Regions from separate parts of the Exiguobacterium sp. s34 genome, predicted to be linked through region 3. Evidence: a T-box and tRNA genes for the amino acid it is inferred to sense, from the RefSeq annotation. Region 3 holds a T-box; the other regions hold tRNA genes.
The links. A T-box is a leader RNA that pairs with one kind of tRNA and senses whether it is charged. The one in region 3 lies ahead of argS (arginine--tRNA ligase), so its partner is inferred to be a tRNA-Arg.

Region 1 (10,115 bases), on a different contig from region 3:
CTGCGCGTCACGCATCAAGACGTCTCGTTACAAGAACTCGGGGAAATGCTCGAGTCTGGTCCAATTTCGAAGTCTGGAATCAACCATCGACTTCGTAAAATTGACCAAATTGCAGAGCGTGTGCGGAGCGGCGATGAGATCGCCTCTTCGTGACGCGGTTGCACCAAAACCATTCTTCCTATATAATAAGCAACTGGAATAGGTTTACTGAATAGGAATTAAAGGAGCTTCATCACTATGTCGAATGAAAAGAAAAGATTATCGCTCACGATTGACGCTAAGCTCGACCAAGTCATCACGGAGCGCGCAAAAGAAATCGGAATTCCGAAGAGTGCACTCGTCACGTTCGCAACAAGCCTTCTCTTGAACCAGCTTCGTGCGGAAGAGTTGTTGAACGGAGATAAGAACGCGATCTACGAAGTGATTCGTAAAGACTACGAATTGCTCACAAGCGTGAAAAATCTAGATACGAAATAATAAGGTTGACTTCGGTCAGCCTTTTTTAGTTGCATCTCTCTCGGAAATTTGGAATAGTGGTGGTAATGAATTTGAACGGAGGTCGATCGAATGGGTCAAATCTTACTCATCCTATTGCTACAACTTATCTACGTCCCGGTGCTCACGCTCCGGACGATTATGCTCGTGAAAGGGAAGACGGTCATCGCGGGTCTGTTCGGGACGCTTGAAACGCTCATCTACATCTTCGCGCTCGGGATTGTATTCCAAGATTTGACGACGCTCGGTATGATCGTTTATGCGGTCGGGTTCGGACTTGGGATTTTACTCGGTGGCTACGTTGAACGTAAACTCGCCATCGGCTACAACATGATTCAAGTCCATACGAAAGAGTATCCGGCGGAGCTCATCCAACAGATGCGTGACAATGGTTACGGGGTGACGCATTACCAAGGTCAAGGGCGAGACGGTGTCCGTTATCGTCTGGACGTCTTGGCAGCCCGGACACGGATGAAAGAATTGCGTGAACTCGTCGAGAAGCATGAGCCGAAGGCGTTTCTCGTCGCATTCGACCCAATCGACTTCAAAGGCGGCTATATGATGAAAGGACTGCGTCGTCCGAAATGACGCACAAGACTCACGGAAGTGGGTCTTTTTTTGTTGGAGTAGGGATTTTACCGCACGATAGGGAATGAGTGAGGAAAGGAGATGAGACCGTGAAGAGCAATCGACGTTTTTGGATCGTATTGATTGGGTTACTTGTCGGTGTGGGGATGATTTATGTCGCAGTGTCTTGGTTCGGTGATGGGGACGACCCGGTCAAGCCGCCGCTCCCGACGGTTCGTGTCGGCTCGGTGACAGCGGAAGTGGAGCAATCGACCTATTGTTGGGAAGCCGGCAATCGTGCAACGTGCGCCGACTACGGCTTGCCGGAAGCCGAGGACCTGCAACTGATCACGGTCAAACCGGGTGATGCGATTGACGTCGTCTACCATGCCGACCCGATGGAATCGACTTTTTATCGAGTCGACGACGGAGAACTCGTCCCGGCTGAACCGGTCGTGCCAGACGAACCAGGTATTTATGTATATGAGGTTGGTGGGGAATGGACACAAGGCGACAGCCGATACGTGTTCGGTGTCAGGGTACCTGAAAACTAATGGGTTGACCTGCCTCCAAGGGACGGCTGTACAGTGAAGATAGGAGGTGGGGAAACTTTGATTCCAATTGGGAGAGTGGCGCATGTGACCGGGTTGTCGGTCAAAGCCATCAAATTTTATGAAGCACGAGGTCTCGTGCGACCAATCCGATCCGATAATCACTATCGAATGTATGGGATGGACGAGATTCGACGTTTAAGCGAAATCAAACGATTGCGTCAGATTGGACTGAGTATGGAACAAATCCAGTCTAATTTATCAATCGAGGCATTGCTTGAAACGCGGTTACGTGAAGTCAGGACGGAAATTGAACAGCTTCATCGAATCGAGGGACAGATTCGGTCGATGCAGTCAGGAGGGGACGACATGAACATTCGATATGAAACATTGCGTGAACCGATTTTAGTATATGGTTATGGGAGCACGCTAGAAGAAATCCCTCAGGTATGGGTGAAACTTCAACCAGAATTGACGACAGATGAGTCATATGGCGTCTGCCTCCCACATGAGAACGGCTATGTGGCTGGCATGACGAAGCCCGTGAGTGGGGAAGGAGCGCGACAAGTCGAACTGACGGAAGGGAACTATATCGTCGCGACGGTCGAAGGGGGCATCCCGATGATTCCTACGACATATGAGCAACTGTTAAACGTTCCAGACGTGACGCTTCGCGATGCGGTCGACTTTGAACGCTACATTCACGGGCAGGCAGGGGCGGATGACATGATTGAAGTCTGGATGCCCATCGAATAGAAAAAGACGTTTCCCAATCAATCGGGAAACGTCTTTTGTATGATTAGCGTGTCATGACTTTGTCGATGAGACCGTAGTCTTTCGCTTGGTCAGCTGCCATGAAGTAGTCACGCTCTGTGTCGCGCTCGATGACTTCAAGTGGCTGTCCTGTGTTCTCAGCCATGATTTGGTTCAATTTCTCACGCATTTTGATGATGCGTTCTGCGTGAATCTTAATGTCTGACGCTTGGCCTTGTGTGCCGCCGAGCGGTTGGTGAATCATGATTTCTGCGTTCGGAAGTGCGAAGCGTTTTCCTTTTTCACCGGCTTGGAGCAAGAAGGCACCCATCGATGCAGCCATTCCGATACAAATCGTCGACACGTTTGGCTTGATGAAGTTCATCGTGTCATAAATCGCCATACCTGCTGTAATCGAACCACCTGGGCTGTTGATGTAGAGCGAGATGTCCTTTTCTGGATCCTCAGCTGCGAGGAAGAGGAGCTGTGCGACGATTGAGTTCGCGACGTTGTCGTCAATCGCACTTCCGAGAAGGATGATACGGTCTTTGAGCAAGCGTGAGTAGATGTCGTACGCGCGCTCCCCACGGCCTGTCTGTTCGATAACTGTTGGAATTAACATTGAATCTGCCTCCTTTATGTAGGTTGTAAGTTCATCATACCTGTATAGTCAATGTTGGTCAAACAGAAACCCTTTCTACTGCTTATTCCACGACCCTCGATGTGTAAAACGTCTCAAGACGTGATGGTTACCCATTTAGCTTTGGACGAGCTGGTTTGATTACCCGACGTGATTCAAAATAACGTGTGAAAGTGGATTCACCTGAATAGGATAAGAAGAGATATTCTTTAGCACGCGTCATTCCGATGTAAAGGAGAGAGACTTCACGCTCAAGATCTTCTTCATATTTAAACGGCATATTTTCAACGTTTACGATAAAAACGGCTTGAAAATCAAGACCTTTACTGCTGTCAATTGTACTAATTTTTACGCGTTGATCATCTTTTGAGAAGGTACGTTTCGTCTCGCTACTCTCCGTAATCCAAAAGTACTCGATTCCATAGTAGTTTAGGGCACGTTGTAACGTGTCGACATAATGCATCGTCGAGAACTTCTGGACGCGATACAGGATCAACATTTCAGAATAGGGGACTTTTTTCTCGTCATGTAATTTTTTTATTTGCCGAGCAACGAGATCTGCCTCTTTGAAGAAATGATCACATTTAATAATGGCTGGTTCAGGACCTCTTCGAAGCGTACTTTGAGGAGCAATGATTTCACCATCTAATTCCTTCGTCACAACTTTATCTTTTAGGGAGGAATTGGATTGATAAAACGACCAGGCGAACGATACGATTTGAGAAGTGTTTCGGTAATTAATGTTTAGAATTTTGGACCTTCCTCGGAAATCCAAACCGGTATCCTGTACATAACTACGTTTTCGTTTATAGATAGACTGCGCTCGATCTTCGACGAGTAAAAGCGATTTCGTTTCAGGATTTAAAAGTTCGCTTGCAAGTTCGAGCCATTCGGGTTCGAAGTCTTGTCCCTCATCAATCAAAATCGCATCGTAAGACGGGAAGATGATTTCTCGCTTCCTTAACTTTTCAAGTATCGCCGGTATTCTTCTTTCCGAGATGTGTAAATCATTCTGCAACCAGGCGTGGAAATTTCGAACTTCAATCAAATGGTTCCTCTGTTTCAACTGAGGATCGAAATCGAATAAATCATCCGGTTCTAACATCATCTGTTGTACCATCTGTTCGATAAAACGGGCTAGCGAGATATTGTAACATAGGATTAAAATCTTCCATTCGGGATGTTGTTTAGATAACAGTTTAGCGCGACTCGCCAAAATGAGGGTCTTGCCACTACCTGCAACACCTCGAATTAAACGATTTTGATCACCGAGTTGTTTGGCCAAGTTCTCTTGATGTAGGTCCATCGCCCGGATGTTGTGAAGGGATAGTAAAAGCTGGTCTTGATATGGTGTGACTTTTTTAAATTCGGCGCTGATTCGAACTTCTGGGAAGAGATGATAACGAATCGCATCGATTTCTTCACTAGTCAACGGTTGCCTCAGGCGATAAGGAACCGTGAACATATTCAGAATTTTTTCGATGAGGATTTCTTCTGAGAATTGTGAATCATCCGGGTTGATTTCATCACGCATCAGAGAAAAACAAGGATCAATGACTTGATAGAGTCCATGACGAATACAGTCATCTTGTGTCAATCGTGTAAAAATGACGCCTGATCCATAAGGGAATTTTAATGTCGTCGCATATTTTCCTTCGTGTTGAATCAGGTTTTGATCCTTTTTTAGGACGTCAGTCAGTTTGAACATATTTTCACGGGCTTGTAGAAATGGACTTTTTACTTTCTTTTGAGATCCGTTTGCGGGAGTGATCATCCATTCATCATGGTTCAGTTGGTAGAGAGTAGAACGCGTATAGTCTTTCACTTCTAAAACGATTAACCCTAAATCAGGTCCGATGATGACGAAATCAGGTCTTCGACCGTGTATATTGGGTTCAAAATAAACGATGTAATCGTCTGGAAGGTAGCGTTTCAACGTACGAAATACGAGCCGCTCTCCTGCTGTTGCGGATGAACGAATCGTTTCAGGAACAGTATGAGCCATTAATTGACACCTCGTTTCCAATCCTTTTACTTAAATATACTATATAAAGGATACATAAAAAGGATGGTGGTTTGAAATTGAGGGAGAAAACAAAAAAAAGGACGAAGACCTTAATTAGGCCTTCGTCCTTTTATGTAATACACCCGGAGAGATTCGAACTCCCGACACCTGGCACCGGAAACCAGTGCTCTATCCCCTGAGCTACGGGTGCATGTGTGTGACACGAATTTATTATACATTTGTTTTATTGAAAAAGCAATCCTGTTCATTACGCTTTTTTGAGCGCGAGTGGAGCGGGTTCGTTACAATAGAAGAGAGGGGGGAGAACGATGCAACGGCAAGAACAAAAACAGGTGCAACAGCAACAGATGACACAAGACCTTGTGCAACGGCTGCCGGTACTCGAGGCGGATCGTCTCGCGCTCACGTTTCGTCTAGCACGGCTCGCGCGACATAATCCAAACATTCATTTCGGGAGCGGGGATCTCGGATGGATTGCAGATGCGGCGAGTGCGTTCGAAGAGAAGCTGTTCACGCAGATTCGGGAAGGAAGCGGAAGCGAGACGGAGAAGGAGCTGAGACGACAACTCGTCCTCTTGCTCGATCATCGAGGGTTGTTGCCGGACACGAATGAGGGATTGGCGGAGCGGTTCGGTATCGACGTCTCTCAAATCGAACAGGCGAGACAGGCACTCCTATTTCTTGAACCGACGGGGATCGGGGCAAGAACGGAACGGGAGTGTCAGTATCGGCATGCGATTGAGCATGAGGACCCGCGCGTCGTCGATGTATTCGATGCGATTGAGAGTGGAGTGAGCCATCAACAGATGGCAAGCGCGCTCGCGATTTCGGAAGAAGAACTAGCCCGTCTAGAACGGATTGTCGCGACACTCCCGAAGCGTCCTTTATTATATGAAGAAACGGGGCACGTCTATCCGGAAGTCGAAGTGTGTGTGGAGGACGGGGAGCTTGTCACGACGTGGCTCAGTCCTGAACTTGACGAGACGCGTGTCGGGAATGACCGCGAGGCGAAATGGTGGATGACATCCCTTGCGATGCGTAACGAGACGCTTCGAGACATTTGGGCGGTCATCGAGTCGCGTCAGACCGAGTGGCTCAAAGGAGAACTTGTCCTCCATCCGTTGACACGTCGTACCGTCGCGCAACAAATCGGAAAGCACGAATCAACGGTCGGGCGTGCCATACAAGGGAAGTTCGCGAAGACCGAGGGCGGAATCATGGAATGGCGACACTTTTTCGTCCGGTCGACGAGTCATGGGCATTCGCCGTTCATGATCAAACGGACGCTCGCGGAACTCATCCAACGAGAGAAGGCGCCGCAAAGTGATCAAGCCCTCGCTAAAGAGCTCGCCCGATACGGATATCTCGTGACGCGACGGACCGTGACGAACTATCGTGAAGAACTCGGATTCGGCAATTCACGTGAGCGTGAGCGACAGTTATGGAAAGGATGACGAAAATGAAATTTACATTATATAAACGTGACAATTGTTCACTCTGTGACGAGGCAATCGTCATGCTCGAATGGTTGCAGGAAGATTATCCGATCGAACTCGAACAGGTCGACATCACGGGAGACGAGGTACTTGAGGCGAAGTACCTCTTCGAAATCCCCGTTCTTATACACGAAGGACAAGTCATCAGTCAAGGGCGATATGATGACAACAAAGTTGAAGATTTTGTTAAGTATACGCTTACATCGAAAAAAAACGTTTGAAGGGGTTGCCAGACGGAAAAGTGATTGATAAGATGAACTCGTAGCGGTGGGACGCAAATAAAAAAGTGGGACAAAAGTTGTCCACACTGAAAGTCGAGGGGGGAAGAGCATGATCCAGCAACTGATTCACGTTCAGAAGCAAATTGTCCCTGACCTGCTCGATACGCTCCGACATCGTTACGATATCTTACATTATGTCCGCTTGATGCAGCCGATTGGCCGCAGGACACTCGCAACGAGTTTGGGACTGACCGAACGGGTGCTCAGACGAGAAGTCGACTTTTTGAAAGACCAAGGTCTTCTTTACGTCGCTACTCAAGGAATTTCCCTTAGTGAGACGGGACGAAACGTCTTACGGGACTTGCACGAGATCATGGGAGAACTTCTCGGAATCTCAGAAGTGGCAAGAGAGCTCGAAGAGAAATTAGGGGTTCGCCAAGTCGTCATTGTACCAGGTGATTCAGATGAGACATTCTGGGTCCAACGCGATATCGGACGGGCAGCGGTCACGCAGTTAAAAGCGCGGCTCGCACCGGATGATAACGTGATTGCGGTAACAGGTGGAACGACGATGGCATCGGTTGCGGCGATGATGTCGCCCGATAAAAAAGAACGCCCGATGCATTTTGTGCCCGCACGCGGAGGTCTTGGTGAAACGCTTGAACTTCAAGCGAATACCGTCTGCTCACGCATGGCGGACCGGGCCCACGCAGACTATCATCTTCTACATATTCCGGATGAAGTGTCACAAGAAACATTCGACCGGATGGTGGAGGAACCTAGTATTAAAAATGTACTGGAAATGATTAGAGCGGCGCGAATTGTGGTACATGGAATTGGTGAGGCAGAAACGATGGCAAAACGCCGTCATGCATCACCGGAGCATTTGCGGATGATTGAAAGGCATGACGCCGTCGCCGAAGCATTCGGATATTATTTCAATGCGGAAGGTGAGATCGTTCATCGCGTCAAGACGGTCGGGATCCAACTCGAAGAGCTGGATGACATGGATACCGTCATCGCGGTTGCTGGAGGAAAATCGAAGGCACAGGCGATCGCCGCTTATGCGAAACACACGTCGAACATCATCCTCGTCACAGACGAAGGTGCGGCGAAAGAATTATTAACTTGTTATTAAAGAGTTGACCCCCCGTTGGCTCTTCAATAAATAGCTTCTACCCTAAGGAGGAAATTAACATGGCAGTAAAAGTTGGTATTAACGGATTTGGACGTATCGGTCGTTTGGCATTCCGCGAGATCATCAAAAACGAAGGGATCGAAGTTGTTGCAATCAACGACTTGACAGACACGAAGATGCTTGCGCACCTTCTCAAGTATGACACGACTCAAGGTCGTTTCGACGGAGAAGTTGAAGTACATGACGATCACTTCCTCGTAAACGGAGAGAAAGTTATCACGCTTGCTAACCGTAACCCTGAAGAACTTCCATGGGGAGACCTCGGTGTAGACATCGTTCTCGAATGTACTGGATTCTTCACTTCTAAAGAAAAAGCTGAGCTTCACTTGAAAGCTGGCGCGAAGAAAGTTGTTATCTCGGCTCCTGCTACAGGTGACATGAAGACTGTTGTTTACAACACAAACCACGACATCCTCGATGGTACTGAAACAGTCATCTCAGGTGCTTCTTGTACAACAAACTGCTTGGCACCAATGGCTAAAGTACTTCAAGACCAGTTCGGAATCGTTGAAGGTCTCATGACTACGATCCACGCTTACACTGGCGACCAAAACACGCTTGACGCTCCACACCCGAAAGGTGACTTCCGTCGTGCACGTGCAGCTGCAGCGAACATCGTACCTAACACAACAGGTGCTGCTAAAGCAATCGGTCTCGTAATCCCTGAACTTCAAGGAAAACTTGACGGTGCTGCACAACGTGTACCAGTTGCTACAGGTTCACTTACTGAGCTCGTAACTGTACTCGACAAGCAAGTATCTGTAGACGAAGTAAACGCAGCGATGAAAGCAGCAGCAAACGAGTCATTCGGTTACACTGAAGACGAAATCGTTTCTTCTGACATCGTTGGAATCACATACGGTTCACTCTTCGACGCGACTCAAACTAAAGTAATGACAGTTGGCGACAAGCAACTCGTTAAAACAGTTTCTTGGTATGACAACGAAATGTCTTACACTGCACAATTGGTTCGCACAGTTAAGCACTTCGCTAACATCGCGAAGTAATTTCGTGAACTAAATAGAATCAAATAGGAGCGGAAACAAGAGATTGTTCTCCGCTCTATTTATGAAATGACACGCACGACATATGGAGGCGAAAGTTATGAACAAACAGTCTATTCGTGACATCGATGTAAAAGGGAAACGCGTCTTTTGCCGCGTTGACTTCAACGTTCCACTCAAAGATGGCGTCATCCAAGATGAAACTCGGATCCAAGCCGCACTTCCAACAATCAAGCATTTGCTTGACGGTGGTGCGAAACTCGTCCTTGCGAGCCACCTCGGCCGTCCAAAAGGCGAGAAGAACCCTGAGTTCTCACTTGCTCCAGTAGCGAAGCGTCTCGCTGAGCTCCTCGGAAAAGATGTACCGCTCGTCGAAGAAGCATACGGTCCGGTCGCAGAAGAAGCGGTCGCTAAACTCTCTGAAGGCGATGTCGTCGTTTTAGAGAACGTTCGTTTCTACCCAGGTGAAACGAAAAACGACGCTGAACTTGCAAAAGGATTCGCAGCACTTGCTGACGTATACGTCAACGACGCGTTCGGCGCGGCTCACCGTGCACACGCTTCAACTGAAGGAATTGCACACCACGTGGATACAGCCGTTGCTGGTCTCTTGATGGAAAAAGAACTTGAAGTTCTCGGTAAAGCTCTTTCTAACCCAGACCGTCCGTTCACGGCGATTATCGGCGGGTCGAAAGTAGCTGACAAGATTGGGGTCATCGACCACCTTCTTGACATCGTTGACACACTCATCATCGGTGGCGGACTCTCGTACACGTTCTCGAAAGCACTCGGGCACGAAGTCGGGACGTCGCTCCTTGAAGAGGATAAGCTTGACCTCGCTCGTCAATTCATGAAGAAAGCAGAAGACAAAGGCGTGAAGTTCTTGATGCCTGTCGACTGTGTCATCACGAAAGAATTCGGCGAAGAAACGTATGTCGGCCCAGTCGATATCGACTCGATCCCAGCGGATCACATGGGTCTTGATATCGGACCGAAGACAGTCGAACTTTACGCGGACGCGATTCGCGAATCGAAACTTGTCGTATGGAACGGACCGATGGGCGTATTCGAACTTGATAAATACGCAAACGGAACGAAAGGTGTCGCTCAAGCACTTGCAGACAGCGATGCATATTCAATCATCGGTGGTGGCGACTCAGCCGC
Region 2 (10,115 bases), on a different contig from region 3:
TGTAGTGGTCCGAGAACGAGACGTTTTGCTCTGGGTCGAGCACTTCGAGCATCGCTGACGCCGGGTCTCCTCTAAAGTCAGAAGCCATCTTGTCGATCTCATCGAGTAAGAAGACCGGGTTTTTACTTTCTGCTTGCTTCAACCCACGGATGACACGACCTGGCATCGCGCCGATATACGTCCGGCGGTGACCACGAATTTCTGCCTCATCACGCACTCCACCGAGCGAGACACGAACGAAGTGACGTTCAAGTGCCGATGCGATGGAACGGGCGAGCGACGTCTTCCCGACCCCTGGAGGTCCGGCAAGACAGAGGATTGGTCCCCGAAGCGAGTTCGTCAACTGACGGACGGCCAAATATTCGAGGATTCGGTCTTTCACCGACTCCAAGCCGTAATGGTCATCGTCGAGGACGTCCGCCGCATGTTTCACATCGAGCTTGTCTTCTGTCTCAATGCCCCATGGAAGCGACGCGACCCAGTCGAGATAGTTACGGATGACTGCATACTCCGGTGACGTTTGTGGCACGACGTTCAATCGTTCGGCTTCACGCATGACGTTTTTCCGAGTCGTCTCTGGTAAGTCGAGCGCCTCTAACTTCTCACGAAGACGGTTCGGCTCAGACTCTTGCGTCTGGTCACCAAGCTCTTGTTGAATCGTCTTCATCTGTTCGCGTAAGTAGTACTCGCGCTGTGACTGCTCGATTGACTTCTTCGTCCGCTCGCGCATCTCTTGTTCGAGCTCGATCACTTCGACTTCATGGGCGATAATCTCAAGTAGTTCAAGTCCTCGTTTGACCGCATCCGCTTCTTCGAGCATCGCTTGGCGAAGTTCGACGTCGACATCTAATTTCGACGTGATATAGTCCGTGAGCGATTCGAGTCGCTCGTACATCTCGAAACGACGACGTTCGTCCGGTGACATCCCTTTGATGTTCGCGACGAGTTTTCCGAACTGTTCTTTCAACAGACGGACGAGTGCCGTACGTTCGACCTCTTCCCCTTCTACGAGTTCGACCGGTTCGATGTTGGCGAACCAACCTTCATCCGTCGATTCGACCGAATCGACGCGGACGCGCTCTTTCCCGACGATCCGAACCCGAATCGTCTCGTTCGACAATTCGCTCATCTTCGCGATGTGGACACGTGTTCCGATCGTGTACAAGTCTTCCGGTTCTGGCGACTCGTTCCCAGTTTCTTTTTGAGTCACGACAATTAAATCTGTCTCATGCTCCTTTGCAGCAAGGAGCGCCCGAAGTGATAACGGGCGTCCGACATCGATTGTCACACCGATGAGCGGATATACGACGACTCCTCGCAACGGAAGGATTGGTAATTTTTCCATCTACAACGCCTCCTGTGCAAAAAGGCCCAAAACTCGGATTGTGCCGAGTGTTTGAGCCTTCTTCGTTAACAAATTATGCTGTCTCTTTGTTGTCCCCTGTCTGTTCGACAGTACCATCACGAAGGACGTATTTCGGACCGGCAAGACCCGTAATCGTTTCATCTGTGATGATGACTTTCTCGATATCGTCACGCGATGGGACGGTGAACATCACATCGAGCATCATTTCTTCGATAATCGAGCGGAGACCACGTGCGCCAGTCTTACGTTTGATCGCAAGTTTGGCGATTTCGATCAATGCCTCGTCTGTGAACGTCAATTCGACATCGTCAAGCTCGAGCATTTTCTCGTACTGACGAACGAGTGCATTTTTCGGCTTCGTCAAGATTTCAACGAGCGCCTCCTCATCGAGTGTCGTAAGTGTCGCCATGACTGGCAAACGACCGATGAACTCTGGAATCAAACCGAATTTTTGAAGGTCTTCAGGTAGTGCGCGAGCGAGCAAGTCTTCTTGCGTCAACTCACGGTTCTCTTGATCGTTTCCGAAACCGATGACTTTCTTCCCGATTCGGCGTTTGACGACCGATTCGATGCCGGCGAATGCACCGCCAACGATGAAGAGAATGTTTGTCGTATCGATTTGGATGAATTCTTGATGCGGATGCTTACGTCCACCTTGTGGCGGTACGCTTGCTGTCGTGCCTTCAAGAATTTTAAGGAGTGCCTGCTGAACCCCTTCACCAGATACGTCGCGCGTAATCGATGGGTTTTCAGACTTACGAGCAATCTTATCGATCTCATCGATGTAGATGATTCCTTTTTCAGCCTTCTCGACATCGTAGTCAGCCGATTGGATCAATTTGAGCAAGATATTCTCAACGTCTTCACCGACATAACCCGCTTCTGTTAAGCTTGTCGCATCCGCGATTGCGAATGGGACGTTCAAGACGCGAGCCATTGTCTGGGCGAGAAGTGTTTTCCCGCTACCTGTTGGTCCGATCATGACGATGTTTGACTTCGCAAGTTCGACATCATCTGAACGACCGCCGGCGTTGATGCGTTTATAGTGGTTATAGACAGCTACTGAAAGCGCACGTTTCGCGCGGTCTTGTCCAATGACGTAGTCGTCTAGGATGTTACGAATCTCTTGTGGTTTTGGAATGTCTTTGAATTCGACTTCTTCCTCTACACCGAGCTCTTCCTCAACGATTTCATTGCAAAGTTCGATACATTCATCGCAAATGTATACGCCTGGTCCGGCGACTAACTTACGAACTTGTTCTTGCGATTTTCCGCAAAACGAGCACTTGAGTTGCCCCTTTTCCTCGTTAAATTTGAACATTCGATACACCCCTTCTGTGGTGAAAATGGATGTAAGTGCGATAAATCGCGATTTGTATTTTCTGGTGCGATGCACCGTGAAAAGACATTTTACATCTCTGCGTTGAAATAATTGTAGCATGAACATATTGCGACTTCAAAGAATTACACATGCAAAGTGTTGTGACAGAAAAAAGGACGACCGCTAAGCAGTCGTCCCACTAAAAATCAACTTACTTCGCTTTACCGTTTTCAACGAGGATGTCGATCGCTTTACGGAATTTGAGGTCACCTTTAAGTGTCTCAAGACCGCCTTGTGGAGCGAGCATCGTACGGAGTTGGTCCGGTGCGATGTTGTAAAGTTTAGACATTTCTTCAAGCTCTTTCTCAGCATCTTCGTCAGATACTTCGATTGCTTCTTTGTCAGCGATTGCTTTCAAGACGAGACGAGCTTTTACGCGCTCTTCAGCTTGCTCTTTCATCTCTTCGCGCATTGCTTCTTCAGAAGTACCAGTGAGTTCGAAGTACATGTTAAGGTCGATTCCTTGTGAAGATACACGTGAACCGAACTCTTGTACCATGCGGTCTACTTCTTGGTCAACGAGAACTTGTGGTACGTCGATTGTCGCGTTAGCAGTTGCCTGCTCAACGAGTTGGTCGCGCATTGTACCTTCAGCTTCTTGTTTCTTACCAGCTTCTAAACGCTCACGGATGCTCGCTTTCAACTCGTCGAGTGTTGAAACAGACTCGTCGATGTCTTTTGCGAACTCATCGTCGAGTTCAGGAACTTGTTTTGTTTTAACTTCGTGAAGTTTGACTTTGAATGTCGCTGGTTTACCCGCTAAGTTTTCAGCGTGGTACTCTTCAGGGAATGTTACTTCAACGTCTTTTTCTTCACCAGCAGTCATGCCGATCATTTGCTCTTCGAATCCTGGGATGAATTGACCAGAACCGATTTCGAGTGTGTAGTTCTCAGCTGTGCCGCCTTCGAACTGCTCACCGTCAGCGAAACCTGCGAAATCAAATACAGCTGTATCGCCGTTTTCGATTGCACCTTCTTTAACAGCGAGTTCTGCGCCTTGCTGTTGAAGTGCTTCAAGTTCTGCTGTTACTTCGTCTTCTGTTACTTCAGTTGAAACAGCTTCGTACTCGAGGCCTTTGTATTCGCCAAGCTCAGCTTCTGGCTCAACCACGAATGTCACTTTGAAAGCGACTGGCTTGCCTTTCTCGAGCGTGCCGTCTACATCGATGTTTTCGAGCGCGATTGGTTCGAAACCAGCTTCTTCAACCGCACCTTGGATTGTGTCGCGGTAGAGAATGTCGAGCGCATCTTGATAGAGTGCTTCTTCTCCATACATTTTGTTGAACATTGGGCGTGGCAATTTCCCTTTACGGAAGCCAGGCACGTTCAAGTCTTTGACGACTGTTTTAAATGCGGCGTCAACTGCTTTATCAAAAGCTTCTGCAGGAGCTTCGTACGTGAGTACGCCTTGGCTACCTGATGTTTTTTCCCATTTTGCTGTCATGCTAAGTCCCTCCAACAATTCGTTTATACCGTACAAAAATGTACAACAATCCGTATTATAGCATAAATCCTCGGTAAGCACACAAGGATTTAGTCTAATAACGCCTGTGTGAAGCGCAGATCCGCCTCTAGAATCGAAGCTGCCAAACCGTCAACTGCCTCGTCATGCAAAATCGCTTGTTTCGCCTGTACAAGTGCCTGTTCAACGTCCGCTTTTTCTGCCGGCACATACGGATAATGCGTGTACATATAATTCATCAAGAGTTGCGTTCCGATCTCATCGCCCTCTACCGATTTCTGGAGCGATAAAACGGTTTTCTCCCACGTCTCGATGTGCGATGTCGCTTCCATTTGCGACATCTCATTTGTCGAATCCCCATCTGTCCATTTGATGACCGATAGTTCAACGAATGCTTTTTCTAACACGATCAGTTTGATCAGTTTCGGTCGGTTTGACACGAGTAGTTCATGGAGCACATTGTCGAGTACCGTATCGATATTGAAGTGAACATGTTGCAGCGCTTCGATTTGTTCCCCTGTACTGCCGCGCGTCAACGTCCGCTTCAATTTGGCGATTGCCGCCGGAAACTCGGTCATCTTCAACACTTGGAGCACCTGATGTGCTTGCGTGTTGACCGTGTCTTTTTTGTCTTGCCATTCGAGGTACTGGTTGATCCAGTGCGCCGCTTCAAACGGTTGGTCCCGCATGATGTAATACTGTGCAATCTGTAATCCGCCCGAAGCTGGTTCTTCTGCTTCTGCCATCTGAATGGCGACGAGTTCCTGCAACTTTTCGAGCGTTTCCGGGTCGTCCGGTTTTTCCATAGCACATTGGAAGATTTCCATGAAAATAAACGGGTCACCCGGAATCGCCTGATACCAATCCCATAAAATCGGTTCGATCCGCTGTCGTTCCCCAGAGGCATCCGCCTCTTGAATCATCTTATGCAGACGCGACCAATTCCCGGGGAACGGATACTCCTGATCCTTTTCCTTCTCCATCTTCCCTCACCCTCTCTTCCATTCCCTTTCATCTTCCGTTAGGACGCGATTCCTTGTCAATCGATTTCCTGGAAAATGAAAAAAGAGACGTTCTCCGTAGAGAGCGTCTCTATTTTAATGGAAGCGTCCCAAGAGGGATTCGAACCCCCGACCGACGGCTTAGAAGGCCGTTGCTCTATCCTGCTGAGCTATTGGGACATTGACATGAAAACTATAATAGAAAAATGGTTTCCTGTCAATCGATTTCCCATTCGAAACTCATAGTTTTCCTGAGATGTCTAAATCTTCAACGTGAGAACCGTCTTCTGAGCGATAAAAACGCACCGCCGCTTCCCCGTTTTCTAGGTCAAGAAGCGCATATGTTTTATCCGCTCGTCCCCGTGGCATACGGATCGAACCTGGGTTGATGTAGACGACTCCGTCTTCGATCAAGGCACCCGCCACGTGCGAGTGGCCGAACAAGACGACGTTCGCACCGACCTCTTCAGCCCGATATCGCAACCGATTCAAATCGAATTTGACGTCGTGATGGTGCCCATGGACGATGAGAATCGTACCTGCATCTGTCGTCTCGATCCGTTCGAGTGGAAGGTCTCCACCAAAGTCACAGTTCCCACGGACCGTTCGATACGGCAATAAATGTTCATCGACTAAAGCGAGTTGAGAGTCGCCGCAATGGAAGGCGTCATCAATCTCTGTCTCGTGTCGCTCAAAAATCGTTGTCAATTCCTCGGTCAGACCATGACTATCACTCACTATTAGAAAACGCATAAGCTTCATCCTTTCATGAATGGAATGATTTCTGCCTCCAGTTTTCGTAATGCTTGTCCACGGTGACTGACGACCGCTTTCTCTTCACGTTCTAGTTCGGCTGCCGTCTTGTGGAGCGATGGGACGATAAAGAGTGGATCGTACCCGAAACCGTTCTCGCCTCGTGGTGAGTAACCGATCGTCCCTTCAATCGTTCCACGAACGGTCAACGTTTCCCCGGTCGGTTTCGCCAGACAGAGCGCACAGACGAAACGCGCCGCGCGGTTCGTTTGCCCGTTCAACTTTTCAAGAAGAAGCGCATTGTTCGCCTCATCCGACTTCTCAGGACCGGCGAAGCGGGCCGAATACACCCCAGGGGCCCCGTCGAGTGCATCGACTTCAAGACCTGAGTCGTCCGCGAGTACGGCATGCCCGAAATAGGCAGCCGCTTCCGTCGCTTTCAACGCCGCATTTTCTTCAAATGTCGTCCCCGTCTCATCTGTTTCCGGTGCATCCGGATAGTCGAGCAACGATTTGACCTCGAATCCGAGCGGTGTCAACATCCCTTCCAGTTCTTTCACTTTTCCAGGATTGTGTGTCGCAATGATCAACTTCATAATGTCTCCTCCGAACGTTCTCCGACGTACCACCAAGAAGCACCGAGCGCCTCTTCTGCCGTCTTGAATAATGATTCGATTCCATGTTGCGCGAGCGCGAGCATCTCGTTCATCTCTTGAAGGGTGAACGTCGCCTCTTCTCCTGTACCCTGTACCTCGACGAAACGACCGCTCGCCGTCATGACGACGTTCATATCAACCTCAGCCGCAGCGTCTTCCATGTAGTCCAAGTCTAGGACAAGTTCATCGGTCCGTCCGACAGAGATTGCCGCGACGCCTTCTTTGATTGGTGTGTCGTCGAGCTTCCCTTGACGAATCAAGCGGTCAACAGCGAGGACGAGAGCACAGAACCCACCGGTGATGGACGCTGTACGCGTACCACCGTCCGCTTGAATGACGTCACAGTCAATCCAGATCGTTCGCTCGCCGAGGCGCTCTAGGTCAACGACCGACCGGAGCGACCGCGCGATGAGACGTTGAATCTCCATCGTACGACCTGATTGTTTCCCACGTACCGATTCCCGGACGGTCCGGTCACCGGTCGCACGTGGCAACATCGCATACTCGGCGTTGATCCAGCCTTGTTTCTTTCCGCGAAGGAAGTTCGGGACGCGCTCTTCGACAGTCGCCGTACAAATCACTTTCGTATCACCAATCGAAATGAGGACAGACCCTTCCGCATGTTTGTTCACATGAGGAACGATTTCTACCGTTCGTAGTTCATCAAAACGTCTTGTATCACGCAATGCCTGTCACCTCTACTTTCTCCGCCTGGACCGGACGACCGAGCCATTCGCTCGCCAATCGGTCGAACAGTTCAATGTCACCCGTCGCATAAAAGGCATGGGATGGGACAGTATCTAATCCGTTCTCCAACTCTTGATAGTCAAGGATCGCTGCGACTTCGAGCGCAGTCTCGTCACCTGACGAAATCAGATGCACGTTCGGCCCGACCACGTCCTGAATGACGGGAGCGAGGATCGGATAATGCGTGCAACCGAGAATGAGCGTATCCATCTCGGAAGATTGTAGCGGCCGTAGCGTCTCCTCCACGATCTGGTGGACGCGGTCTCCCGACACGTCCCCTGCCTCTACGAGCGGGACAAAAGGTGGACAAGCGAGTGAGTATACATCGACCTCACCGGCTACATGGCGAAGCGCCTTTTCATACGAACCGCTCTCAATCGTCATCTTCGTGCCGATGACTCCGATATGCTTGTTACGCGTGCCTTTGACGGCCGCACGGGCACCTGGGTCAATGACACCGATGACCGGGATGTCGAGACGTTTCCGCGCCTCTTTCAAAACGACCGCCGTCGCCGTGTTACACGCGATGACAATCATTTTGACGTCTTTCTTCAATAGAAACTCAATGAGTTCCCATGTATAAGCTTCAATCTCATCGTGCGGACGCGGCCCATATGGACAGCGTTCCGTATCCCCGATATAGATGATTTCTTCCTTAGGGAGTTGGCGCATCAATTCTTTGACTACCGTCAACCCACCGACTCCTGAATCGAGGACTCCAATCGCTCGTTTCATTTTGCATCACTTCCATTCTCACCTATCTTACCAAAAAACATCGGACGGAAAAAGAAACGTTCCCATGACAAAAAAAGACGAGGTCGCCAGTGGCGCCTCGTCCGTTACCCGAATTACTGAGCAAGACCTTCGCTAGTGAGCATGTCAGAAAGCGTGTTGATCGCTTCTTCTGCATCTTCACCTTCAGCAGTGATCTTGATTGTAGAATCTTTTGCGATACCGAGTGAAAGTACACCCATGATCGACTTCAAGTTAACTGTTTTACCATTGTACTCGAGGTTGATGTCTGATTGGAACTTAGAAGCTGTGTTAACCAACTGAGTAGCTGGACGAGCGTGAATTCCTGAATCAGCAACGACTGTGAACGTTTTTTCCATGAGATGATGGTCTCCCTTCAAAATTCAATTCTACAGGCGAACCGGCAGAATATTTTTTGTTTGTGAACTCATTATCAAATGATAGCGGATTCGCAAAAATTCTGCAAGCGGTTTTTATATTCCGGAGTCCATTCCGTTGGACGACCTTCCTTCGTCAAATGAACGAGGCTTGTCCGTCCCGCGAATAGGAGTTGATCTCCGTCATATGCCCCGTAATGAATATCACATGAAGTGTTTCCGACCGTCAAGATATTGGCATGCACGGTCAGCTGTTGACGTGGCATGACTTGTCGAACATAGTCACATTGCGCATCGGCGACGACGACAAATCCGTCCTTTAAGGAGAATCCTGTCGCTTCTAACAATTCGATTCGCGCATCTTCGAAGTAGATGAATGGAATCGTATTGTTCATGTGACCGTACGGGTCGCACTCCGAAAATCGGACTTTCACATCGAGCGCGACCCCTGCTTTGACACGTGTTTCCCAACCTGGCTCTCGAAAGTACTTGGTCATCGGCTCGCTTACGCCTCGACCGCAGAACCGGTGCGACCTTTGTCACTACCGAAGAACTGTTTGAACGAGTGAAGCGTCGTTTGACGGTTCATCGAAGCGATAGACGTCGTGAGCGGGATGCCTTTCGGACAAACTTCGACACAGTTTTGTGCGTTTCCGCACTGCATGATCCCACCATCTTCCATGAGCGCTTCGAGGCGGTCTTCCGCATGGAAGGCACCTGTCGGATGCGAGTTGAAGAGACGGACTTGTGAGATGGCCGCTGGACCGATGAAGTCTGATTTGTCGTTCACGTTTGGACACGCTTCGAGACAAACCCCACATGTCATACATTTCGAAAGTTCGTACGCCCACTGACGTTTGTTCTCTGGCATACGTGGTCCTGGACCGAGGTCATACGTTCCATCGATTGGAACCCATGCCTTCACTTTTTTCAACGCGTCGAACATGCGTTGACGGTCGACTTGAAGGTCACGGATGACCGGGAACGTCTTCATCGGTGCGAGGCGGATCGGCTGCTCGAGTTTATCGACGAGCGCTGTACACGACTGGCGTGGCTTCCCGTTGATGATCATCGAGCAGGCACCACACACTTCCTCGAGACAGTTCATGTCCCAGTTGATTGGTGTCGTTTTGTCCCCGTTCGCATTGACCGGGTTACGGCGGATTTCCATCAGTGCCGAGATCACGTTCATGTTCGGACGGTACGGCACCGTGAATTCTTCTGTATACGTTGCTTGATCCGGTCCATCTTGACGTTCGATGATGAAGCGGATGTCTTTTTGTTCAGATTGCATTGGCGTCGTCATTTCGTCTTCGCCCCTTTCTTCGAGTAATCCCGTTTACGTGGCGGGATTAACGAAACATCGATGTCTTCATACGAGATATCGACTTCCCCATTTTTGTAACGTGCCATCGTCGTCTTCATGAACTGCTCGTCATTACGTTCCGGGAATTCCGGTTTGTAATGGGCACCACGACTCTCGTCCCGTTTGAGTGCGCCAAGTGTGATGACGCGTGCGAGGTCGAGCATGTGGTCGAGCTGTCGGATGAACGATGCCCCTTGGTTGCTCCAACGTGCCGTATCCGTAGCTGAGATGTTATGGAAACGTTCACGCAATT
Region 3 (10,115 bases):
TTTCGAATCCGGTTGTCAACCTAAAAACTCCCCAATTCGATGTGAGAAAGGGGAGTTTACGTCGTTAAATTGTTGAAGTGGGCTACTCGGTTCCGCCCTGCGTATTTCCCACCGACATAGAGCGCACGGTCAGCGTTTCGAATCGTGTCATCTAGACGCTTGTTCCCGAATGCTTCAATCGTATCGACCCCGATAGACGCGGTCACAGAAATCTCATGATGGTCAACAAGGAACGGTTTCGCTTCGATTTGGTGGCGAATCCGCTCTGTGATTTCGATGGCTTGGGTCATGTCACAATGGTTGAGTAGTAAAATGAATTCTTCGCCGCCATAACGCGCGGCAAAGTCATCCGTTCGAAGTACTTGCCGAATGCGTCGACCGAATTCTTGTAACACTCGGTCACCGACCTGATGACCGTACGTATCGTTAATTTTTTTGAAGAAATCAATATCGAGCATGGCGACAGATATCGGATACATCGACATATCCGATATTTGTTGAATGCCGTATTCATAAAACGCACGCGCATTGGCAAGAAGCGTCAAACTGTCTGTCCGGCTCTCGGTATAGAGACGATCCCGCTCGTGACAACGGCTAATCGTTCGATTGAACGATTTCAACAACTTGATGATTTCATGCTGAATGATTTTCGGATATGCGTATACGGGTTCTCCCGTCATGACGATCCATGTACGAATCTCTTCGATTTCCTCCGAACGGACAGAAACAAAGCTATGATAATCGTCATGGAAGGCGTCGGAAAGTGCGGTATCCCATTCAAACCGCATCTCATAGTCGAGAATTTGCTCGATTGGTTGACTCATCTCAAGCAGTGCAAAGACGACCGGTCGATCGATGGGCTGTCGCGTCTTCAAATCGAAGTAGAGCGTGCGGTCGAACAATTTGAACTCGATATAACCTTCGTCGTAATGGTTCAACTGTTCACACTGACTTAAAAAGACTTCGATTGCTTGCGCCTCACTCTGTGACAAAGAGACGGCTTCTTTAGCTTCATCATATTGCTCGATCAAAGATTTGAAGGCGTCTTGCCGTTCTTTTTGAATGAGAAGTCGTTTAATGAAGAACGTCAAGGCAGCGGCGATACTACTGACGACCAGTAAACTCGTCTCCCGGAAGAATGATGCCGCTAAAATGAAGGTCAAACTGACGACGTATGTGTAGAAAGCGATTTTCATAAAATCGCTCAATGCGATGTCGACGCGGAACCACCATTTCACCTGATATTTTTGGAATACCGTGTTTAAGAAGATGGCAAGGAACAGTCCGGCAAGCGGCACGAACGAATCTTGCGAATAAAAGTCGAGACCGGTCTCGCCACCAAGGGCGAGATAAACCGCTGCCGGGATGACGATTTCTAAGTACGCCGTAATGGCATTCCAAGGATACGTGAAGCGGAAGCGACGGATGGCGACTTTCGGTTTCAAATTGGCGAATTGAAAGACGAACAACCCGATTTGGTTGACGATGAGTGCTGTTTCAAATCCAAAGAATAAAAATAAGATTAAGACGATACTTTCAGAAAAAGTGAAGTACACACCTTTGACTTCGATCGAGTCGAGTTGAAAAATGATGACCAATAATGAAATTAAAATAAACGACAATGGATCAATCGTCGGGGCGTGTAGGACATCCAATGCAAATAACGAGATGGTGAAGATGAATAAGGCACTCCATATACTCCAACCGAGCACGGACATCTTACGAAAGTGGTTCATGCGTTCCCTCCTAGCATGGGACATTTCGAGATCTAATAGTAAAGATTCGTCACGTTTTCGTGTGAGTCCTGCTTCTCTTCCATGATGCTTGAATTCTAGCATTGAGTATAGAGGGAATATCCTCTATAATGAAATTGCTTTTCAACCGCATAGACGAATGTCGATGAAAAAGAGAGTAACGATGGTTTAGTCAACAAAGCGACCTAGGGATTGGTGAGAGCCTAGGCTGACAAACGTCGCGAAACGCACTTTTGAGATGCTATCCGAAACGAGAGTAGGCATAGCCGGAGGGAACCGTTATCACCATAAAGCGGTCTGCGTCATGCAGGCAAGAAGAGTGGTACCGCGGGAATTCCCGTCTCTTTGCATCTATGCAAAGGGCGTTTTTTTTATGAGTTGTGATACGAAGAAGGAGGACATACAAATGAGTTATGAACGCAAGTACGCAGAAGCGTTATCACGTGTCATCGGAGACGAGCTCACGATTGACCAGATTGAAGCATTGATTGAAAAGCCGAAACATGAGGCACACGGTGATCTCGCGTTCCCATGTTTCCAATTGGCGAAAGCCTATCGGAAAGCACCTGTCATGATTGCGACAGATATTGCGAATGACTTGAACGATGAACTGTTCACAAAAGTCGAGGCAGCAGGACCTTACGTCAACGTCTTCTTGAGCCGTGACGTCGTGTCAAAAGAAATCATTAACACGGTGCTCGACGAGAAGTCGGATTATGCAACACACGCAGCGCGCAACGAAACGATTGTGACGGACTTCTCGTCACCGAACATTGCGAAGCCGTTCTCGATGGGTCACTTGCGTTCGACGGTGATCGGGAATGCGATCAACCAAATCGCACGCAAAAACGGATACGACGTTGTCGGCGTCAACCACCTCGGTGACTGGGGAACACAGTTCGGTAAATTAATGGTCGCCTATAAAAAGTGGGGCGATGAGGAAGCGGTACGTGCTAACCCGATCGCAGAACTCTTGAAGCTATACGTCCATTTCCATGAAGAGGCGAAGACACAGCCAGAACTCGAAGATGAAGGCCGTGCTTGGTTCAAGAAACTTGAAGATGGTGATGCGGAAGCGACAGAGCTTTGGCAATGGTTCCGTGACGAGTCACTCAAGGAGTTCCAAAAAGTATATGACCTTCTCGGTGTGAAATTCGAGAGCTTCAATGGTGAGGCGTTCTACAACGATAAGATGGGACGCGTCGTCGAGATGCTCGAAGCGAAAAACCTCTTAGTCGAAAGTGAAGGCGCGATGGTCGTCTCACTCGAAGAAGAGAACTTGCCACCTTGCTTGATTAAAAAGAAAGATGGTGCAACATTGTACGCGACACGTGACTTGGCTGCGGCAATCTATCGCTACGAGACGTACAACTTCGTGCAAGCGAACTATGTCGTCGGTGGCGAACAGGCGCTTCACTTCAAACAACTCTTCTCGGTTCTTCGTAAGCTCGGCTACGACTTCGTCGATGGCATGCATCACGTACCGTTCGGCTTGATCTTGCAAGAAGGGAAGAAGATGTCGACACGTAAGGGGCGCATCGTTCTTCTTGAAGAAGTGTTGAAAGAAGCCATCGAAAAAGCACAAGCGAACATCGAACAGAAGAACCCAGACCTTGCGAACGCACAAGACGTTGCCCGTATGGTCGGTGTCGGAGCGGTCGTCTTCCACGACTTGAAGAATGAACGGATCAACAACATCGAATTCGATCTCGACAGCATGCTCAAGTTCGAAGGAGAGACAGGACCTTACGTTCAATATACGAATGCCCGTGCGAACTCACTCCTTCGCAAAGGAAACTATGACGGCTCACCGTTCACTGGTGCAGATGATGATTACTCATGGGGTGTCGTCACGATGCTCAACGCGTTCCCACACGTCATCACACGTGCGCATGAACGCCGCGAACCATCAATCATCAGCCGTTACGTACTTGATCTCGCACAAGCGTTCAACAAGTATTACGGTCACGTCCGCGTCTTAGAAGAAGATGCCGGCAAACAATCGCGTCTCGCGCTCGTGAAGGCAGTGACGCTCGTATTGACGGAAGGACTCCGTTTACTCGGTGTCGAAGCTCCGGAAGAAATGTAAGTTATAAGACAGACGAAAGGACCTCAAAAATCATTGAGGTCCTTTTCCTATGCTTACACTTTCATCCGCGTCACCGTTCGGGCTTCCGTATCATAGAGACACCATTCCCTGTCGAAGATGACGGCTCCGACATTGATGACATATCGCTTTTTCTTCAAATGGAATGGGGTCCCGATTTCCCAGGGCAGGGATCTCCCTTTCCGGTAAATCCCGGGGATATGACTATGTCCGATGAAGACGAGTGGATACTTTCCTTTCTCGACAATCGGTTCCCAGTCCTCGTTCCATTTGACTTGATGCCCGTGTAAAAAGCGCGCCTCACCAAGGGTCGTCTGTTCTGGCAACAAGGAAATCCGTGTTTTCACAGGGTGGTCGATGACGAGCACCTCGTCGATGCGCTCTTCCTGATTACCTCGTAGACTCGGGAATGTCAGCAGTGCTTCGTAGTTTGGATCATACGTCATGACCTCTTCCACATGATGAAAGCGCTCGTGGCGTCGCTTTTTGCCGATGTGGCATTCGTATAGGTCGCCGAGACAGAGAATATGTTCGGTTTCCCGCCGGGCGTCATCGAGAACCGCCTTTAAATCATCAAACGAACCGTGTGGGTCACTGATGATGGCGAGTTTCATCGGAAGTTCGTGAATTGGGCGTCGACGGACAATTCGAGATCACGTACAAGTTGCATGACGGCTTGAAGATCGTCACGCGATTTACCCGTGACACGGATTTGATCGTCTTGAATTTGCGATTTGACTTTAAGTTTTGATTCTTTGATGGCGTTGTTGATTTTTTTCGCGTCATCTTTGTCGATCCCGCTCTTCAATTTCACGCGTTGACGAACCGTGCCACCGAGAGCACCCTCTACTTTTTGATAATCGAGGTTTTTGGTCGGAACACCGCGTTTAATCAACTTCGTGATTAAGACATCTTTTAATTGCTCAAGTTTATAGTCATCATCCGAGATGAGGACGAGGTCGCCATTGTCGAGCGACATCTCACTTTTTGATCCTTTAAAGTCGTAGCGGTTTAAAATTTCCTTCTCCGCGATTTGAATCGCGTTCTTCACTTCTTCAAGATTCATTTCCGACACGATATCGAAAGAATTGTCTTTTGCCATGTTTCATCCATCCTTTGTGTGGTTTTGTTATAATGATAGCAGATTTGAAGCAGTGAAGGAGTGAAGAGATGGAACGTACAATGGATCAACATACACATGCAGACTTAGATCACGTTGCCTATCACGGGAAAGACCTTGGGGTGACGTTCAAAGGGGAACAGATTCGACTACGTGTCTGGTCTCCGGTAGCGGAACAAATGTCGGTCAAGTTATATCGCACAGCCCGTGCACGTAAGTTTGAACGACTCGAGCTCGAACCGGCTGAGAAGGGGACTTGGGTCATTGAACTCGACCGCGCCCTGTTCGAAGGTCAATTTTATGTATTTGAAGCAATGATTGATGGGAAGAAAGTGGAATCACTCGACCCTTATGCAAAAGTCGTCGGAGTGAACGGGAAACGTGGGTGCCTGCTTGCCCCAGCATCCTTGAACCCGGACCATTGGATCAAAGAACGTCCGCTATTCAATTCTTCACAAGAGGCGGTCATTTATGAGGCGCACGTCCGTGATTTGACGAGTCATCCAGAAAGTGGCGCCACGCATCGTGGGAAGTTCTTAGGCATGACCGAGACGGGGACGACGACAACGAGCGGATACCCGACTGGACTTGACTACATCACCTCGCTCGGTATCACGCATCTTCAGTTGATGCCATTCTTTGACTATGGATCGGTGAATGAATCACGCGAGAGCGAAGATAACTATAACTGGGGATATGACCCGGTACATTATTTTGCGGTCGAGGGATCGTACGCCTCGTCAGCAGATGATCCGGCGACACGCATCATCGAATTGAAAGCGATGATTCAAGCCCTCCACGATCGAGGCATCCGTGTCATCATGGACGTCGTCTTTAACCATACGCACGATGCGTTGACGACACCGCTCGGTCAATTCGTCCCTGACTACTATTATCGACTAAATGAGGACGGGACACTCGCGGACGGTTCGGCCTGTGGGAACGACACGGCATCTGAGCGTGCGATGATGCGTAAGCTCATGGTCGAATGTGTCACGTATTGGGCGAAAGAATTCATGATCGATGGGTTCCGTTTCGACTTGATGGGATTACACGATGTGAAGACGATGAATCAAATTCGGAAGGCGCTTGATCGCGTCGACCCATCCATCCTTGTCATCGGAGAAGGTTGGGATTTGGACACGCCACTCCCTGTCCGTAAAAAAGCGAATCAACACAACGCCCATAAAATGCCACGAATCGCGCAATTCAATGACGGGATTCGAGACGGCGTCCGTGGAGACGTGTTCGTCGAGGACTTGCCAGGTTGGGTGAGTGGGAATACAGACATGACGGCTGACGTGAAACGTGGGATTGCTGGCGGAATCACGAGCCAAAGTTTTGCTGATGAACCGAATCAGGTCGTCAACTACGTTGAATGTCATGATAACTTGACGCTTTGGGACAAGTTGTCCGTGACGAATCCAGAAGATGATGAGACGACACGTCGTCGCCGTCATCGTTTGGCGACGTCCATCGTACTCCTGGGGCAAGGGATTCCGTTCCTTCATAGTGGACAAGAGTTTTTCCGCACAAAAGATGGGGACGAGAATAGCTTTAACTCAGGTGAGGTCGTCAACCGTGTCGACTGGACACGAGCTGAACAAGAAGCGCCAAGTGTGGAATATGTGAAAGGTCTGTTGCGTCTGCGGAAGCAGTATCCGCTCTTCCGACTCGAGAACACGGAACAGATTCGGAAACATTTGCGTTTCTTCGACGAAGAAGAAGGTGTGATTGCATTCGAGTTGAGCCGTCACGTCGAAGGGTATGTCGAACGACATGTCGTGTACCATAACGCGCTAGAGGAAGCGGTCGAGGTCAAACTTCCGTCTGGTAAGTTTGAAGTGAACGTGGAAGACCATACGGTCAATTTGACGGCGCCGCGTCAAATCGAAGACCGTCATATGATGGTCGCGCCACTGTCGACACTCGTGGTGACGGAACGTCGTCCGGACTACAGCAAATACGCTGTTGCCGGTGGTGCCGCACTCGCCGTGCTCGGTGGTCTCTGGTATGTGTCGAAGAAACGGAAGCGTAAAGAGCAGTAACCAAAAAGGAGGCGGGTTAATCCGTCTCCTTTGGTGTGTCTTCCTCTGATTTCGATGCTTCGAGTTGCATCATTTTTTGGACAAGAATGTGTTTCGGCATATGCATCAACTCTTCGAGCGGAACGTTTAACTTTTTCGCAAGCTCGACGGCTGTCTCTGGTGATAACTGTAATGGGCGCATGGGTAGACTCCTTTCTAAATCATTCATCTATACCGACAGTATACAGGAAAATCGAAAATGTGTTGAACGAACACATTCAAAATCGAATTTCGTTTCGGTCGTTGCTAAGCTGAAAATAGGAAGTGATCAAATGTACAAACAAACAGCAGACTTTCAATTTCATCAAACGATCGAATGGCTAGAACGTGTCGGTGAAGGTTGGATGTTGTACTTGGCGCAAACCGGATTTTTGTTCTTTGACGAGTCGTCCCAAATTCGCTGGGAAATTGACTGGGCTTGGACACCGTGCGCCCTATATGTGGAACCGAATGCCACGCGTGCCGTGGCATGGTTCCGAGAAAAAGGACTTTACGGAGTGATTGATTTACAAAAAGGACAGATGGAGACGCATGCGATTCCACAACGTTTTAATGGTGACTGGTTTAGTAATTTGCACTATTGGCAAGGAGATGACATCTTCTTATATTCAGCCGAATCGGATGTCGTGGCGTTGAATCTCCATGATCATACGTTTCGATATAGTCGTTATGAAGAAGTCCCGGTTTTTGGGGACATCATCGAGCTGGCGTATCAGGGGACGTATGATTTTGAACGATTCACACCTGACACATGTGTGACGGTATATGATGAAAACACGCATCACTTTTTAGTCGAAAATGTGAAAACGAATGAAAATTGGCGTATCCCATATCAAGGAGACCGCGAAACGGTCATTCTCGATCAAGTCGGGGAAACAACGGCGATCACCTCGACTGAATCATTCCAATTGTTTCATCGAGAGCAAGAACTGTTTTGTTCATCGGTGTGCGCGGACAACCAATTACTGAAGGTCATGCTGTTAGATGACCGAGGGGATCGACTCGTCGTCTTATCCGCACCACCGCGATTTTGTCATAGTTGGCTGCAAGTTTTTGAACGACAAGAATCCTGAACCAGAAACAGGTTCAGGAATTTTTTGTGAAGTGATGATGAATGGAGAAAGAAACGGGAAGTAGATGGTTAGACAGGGAGGAGTGACGAGGATGGAATGGTTAGGTAGGCAGTTGGTTCGCTTTCGATATGTAGTACTACTCGTTTGGACGATTTTACTCGCGGGATCGGTCTATTTTGGGCTTCAGCTCCCGGGTGAGTTGAGAGGAAACGGCTTCGCCATTCAAGACGGACGGTTTCAACAAGTAGAAGATACGTTGAATGAACGGTTTGATCGTGCTGGCGCCTCGATGATCGTACTATTCGAAGGCGGAGATTTGGATACGGTCATGGACGAACAGCAAGAACAATTGGAGACGATTCGGTCGGTTGATGGCGTGATTACTCCATCCGAGAATCCAGATGCCCGTTCAGGAGACGTCGCCTATTTCGTGCTTGAGTTTGAAGACTATGAAGCGGCCGAATCTTCGATTGCTGCGGTCCGTGATGCGCTTATCACAGACACGGATACAGAAGTGCGCTTGACTGGGGAACCGGTATTTGCGGACGACCTGAATGAGGCATCGAAAAATGACTTGATTCGGGCGGAGTTGATTGGGATTCCAGTCGCACTGGTCGTATTATTACTCGTTTTCGGAACGCCGCTCGCGGCACTCATGCCGTTGCTCGTCGGACTGATCACGTTCATCGTAGCGGCGGGGTCTCTATTCTTTTTTGCGCAAAACATGGAATTATCCATATTCGTCTTGAACGCCGTGGCGATGATTGCCATTGCGCTCGGGATTGATTTCTCATTGCTACTCGTCAACCGCTATCGTGAAGAGTTGACGCGAGGACAATCGAGAGAAGAGGCGATCGTTCGAACTGTTGCAACGGCCGGACGTTCGATTCTCTTTTCAGGACTATGTGTATTCGTCGGATTGGCCGGTCTACTCTTTATCCAGGTCGATGTGTTCCAGGCGGTCGCACTCGGTGCGCTTATTGCCGTCGCAGGGGCGGTTTTGTCGGCACTGACCCTCCTGCCGTCATCTCTATACTTAGTTGGGGATGCATTGAATAAAGGACGAATCATCAAGTCTGATGAGACAAAATCAGAAAGACGTTGGCAAAAACTCGCGCGTTTCGTGATGAGACGTCCTGTGACGATGACGCTCATTGCGTTATTGTTACTTCTGCCAAGTCTCTGGTTCGTTCGCGACTTGGAGTTAAATATTCCAGATGCCGACGCGCTCCCGACTTCCTATGAATCACGGGCGGCACTTGAACGCTTTGACGAAGTGTTTGGAGAAAATTCAACCGATGCCGTCATTCTGTTTGAAGCGAATGATCTGACGGATCCGATGATCTTAGAAGAACTGACAATGCTCACGGACGACTTGAACGAAGTGGACATTGTCGATAACGTCTCAACCTTTTTGACGACGTCCGGTTTGACACCGGAAGCTTTCACACAGCTCGTCGAGGCGGCACCAGAACAACTCGCTCCGCTTGAACGACTTGTGACCCTTGACGGGAACACAGATTTGGCGCTCGTCAATGTGAGCTTCGATGTACCGCCGAGTGACAAGGAAGCGCAAGCGTTCGTACGTGATTGGCGAGACCAAGGATTTGAGGTCGGTGGACCTGCTGCCTTTAACGAAGAAATTTATGATGAAATTTATGACAGCATTCCATATGCGGTGATTACGGTCATTTTGGCCACATTCTTCATCCTCATGTGGGCGTTCCGCTCCATCTTGATTCCGATTAAAGCCATTCTCATGAACGTGCTCGGCCTCGGAGCGACGTTCGGCTTACTCGTCATCATCTTCGAATCCGGTTATGTATATGACGCGGAAACAATCAGTATATTGACACCGGTCTTTATCTTCTCGCTCGTCTTCGGATTGTCGATGGACTATGAGGTATTCCTCGTTTCACGAATCGAGGAATATTACCGCGAGACAGGTGACAACGACTATGCGACAGAGATGGG

Region 1: it encodes a tRNA-Arg, which carries the amino acid that the T-box ahead of argS (arginine--tRNA ligase) is inferred to sense. The anticodon was not compared.
Region 2: it encodes a tRNA-Arg, which carries the amino acid that the T-box ahead of argS (arginine--tRNA ligase) is inferred to sense. The anticodon was not compared.

Annotation. Positions count from the first base shown of each region.
Region 1 covers NZ_JACSKE010000001.1:15,165-25,279, reverse strand. Annotated here, with positions in the region: gene whiA (DNA-binding protein WhiA) at 1-153, shown strand, start outside; gene KNO87_RS00135 (CopG family transcriptional regulator) at 238-477, shown strand; gene KNO87_RS00130 (DUF2179 domain-containing protein) at 568-1,083, shown strand; gene KNO87_RS00125 (hypothetical protein) at 1,173-1,616, shown strand; gene KNO87_RS00120 (MerR family transcriptional regulator) at 1,674-2,369, shown strand; gene clpP (ATP-dependent Clp endopeptidase proteolytic subunit ClpP) at 2,413-2,988, opposite strand; gene KNO87_RS00110 (3'-5' exonuclease) at 3,116-5,011, opposite strand; tRNA gene KNO87_RS00105 (tRNA-Arg) at 5,150-5,222, opposite strand; gene KNO87_RS00100 (RNA polymerase factor sigma-54) at 5,341-6,486, shown strand; gene KNO87_RS00095 (glutaredoxin family protein) at 6,492-6,749, shown strand; gene KNO87_RS00090 (sugar-binding transcriptional regulator) at 6,859-7,887, shown strand; gene gap (type I glyceraldehyde-3-phosphate dehydrogenase) at 7,947-8,954, shown strand; gene KNO87_RS00080 (phosphoglycerate kinase) at 9,052-10,115, shown strand, end outside.
Region 2 covers NZ_JACSKE010000002.1:435,928-446,042, forward strand. Annotated here, with positions in the region: gene lon (endopeptidase La) at 1-1,345, opposite strand, end outside; gene clpX (ATP-dependent protease ATP-binding subunit ClpX) at 1,419-2,687, opposite strand; gene tig (trigger factor) at 2,899-4,191, opposite strand; gene KNO87_RS05865 (hypothetical protein) at 4,281-5,192, opposite strand; tRNA gene KNO87_RS05870 (tRNA-Arg) at 5,317-5,390, opposite strand; gene KNO87_RS05875 (metallophosphoesterase family protein) at 5,451-5,963, opposite strand; gene KNO87_RS05880 (XTP/dITP diphosphatase) at 5,969-6,559, opposite strand; gene rph (ribonuclease PH) at 6,556-7,305, opposite strand; gene racE (glutamate racemase) at 7,298-8,101, opposite strand; gene KNO87_RS05895 (phosphocarrier protein HPr) at 8,215-8,478, opposite strand; gene KNO87_RS05900 (acyl-CoA thioesterase) at 8,553-8,993, opposite strand; gene sdhB (succinate dehydrogenase iron-sulfur subunit) at 9,002-9,790, opposite strand; gene sdhA (succinate dehydrogenase flavoprotein subunit) at 9,799-10,115, opposite strand, start outside.
Region 3 covers NZ_JACSKE010000004.1:283,475-293,589, forward strand. Annotated here, with positions in the region: gene KNO87_RS10850 (GGDEF domain-containing protein) at 57-1,736, opposite strand; T-box leader at 1,891-2,102, shown strand; gene argS (arginine--tRNA ligase) at 2,161-3,843, shown strand; gene KNO87_RS10860 (metallophosphoesterase family protein) at 3,897-4,475, opposite strand; gene KNO87_RS10865 (YajQ family cyclic di-GMP-binding protein) at 4,472-4,963, opposite strand; gene pulA (type I pullulanase) at 5,032-7,029, shown strand; gene KNO87_RS10875 (YycC family protein) at 7,046-7,210, opposite strand; gene KNO87_RS10880 (hypothetical protein) at 7,341-8,141, shown strand; gene KNO87_RS10885 (MMPL family transporter) at 8,233-10,115, shown strand, end outside.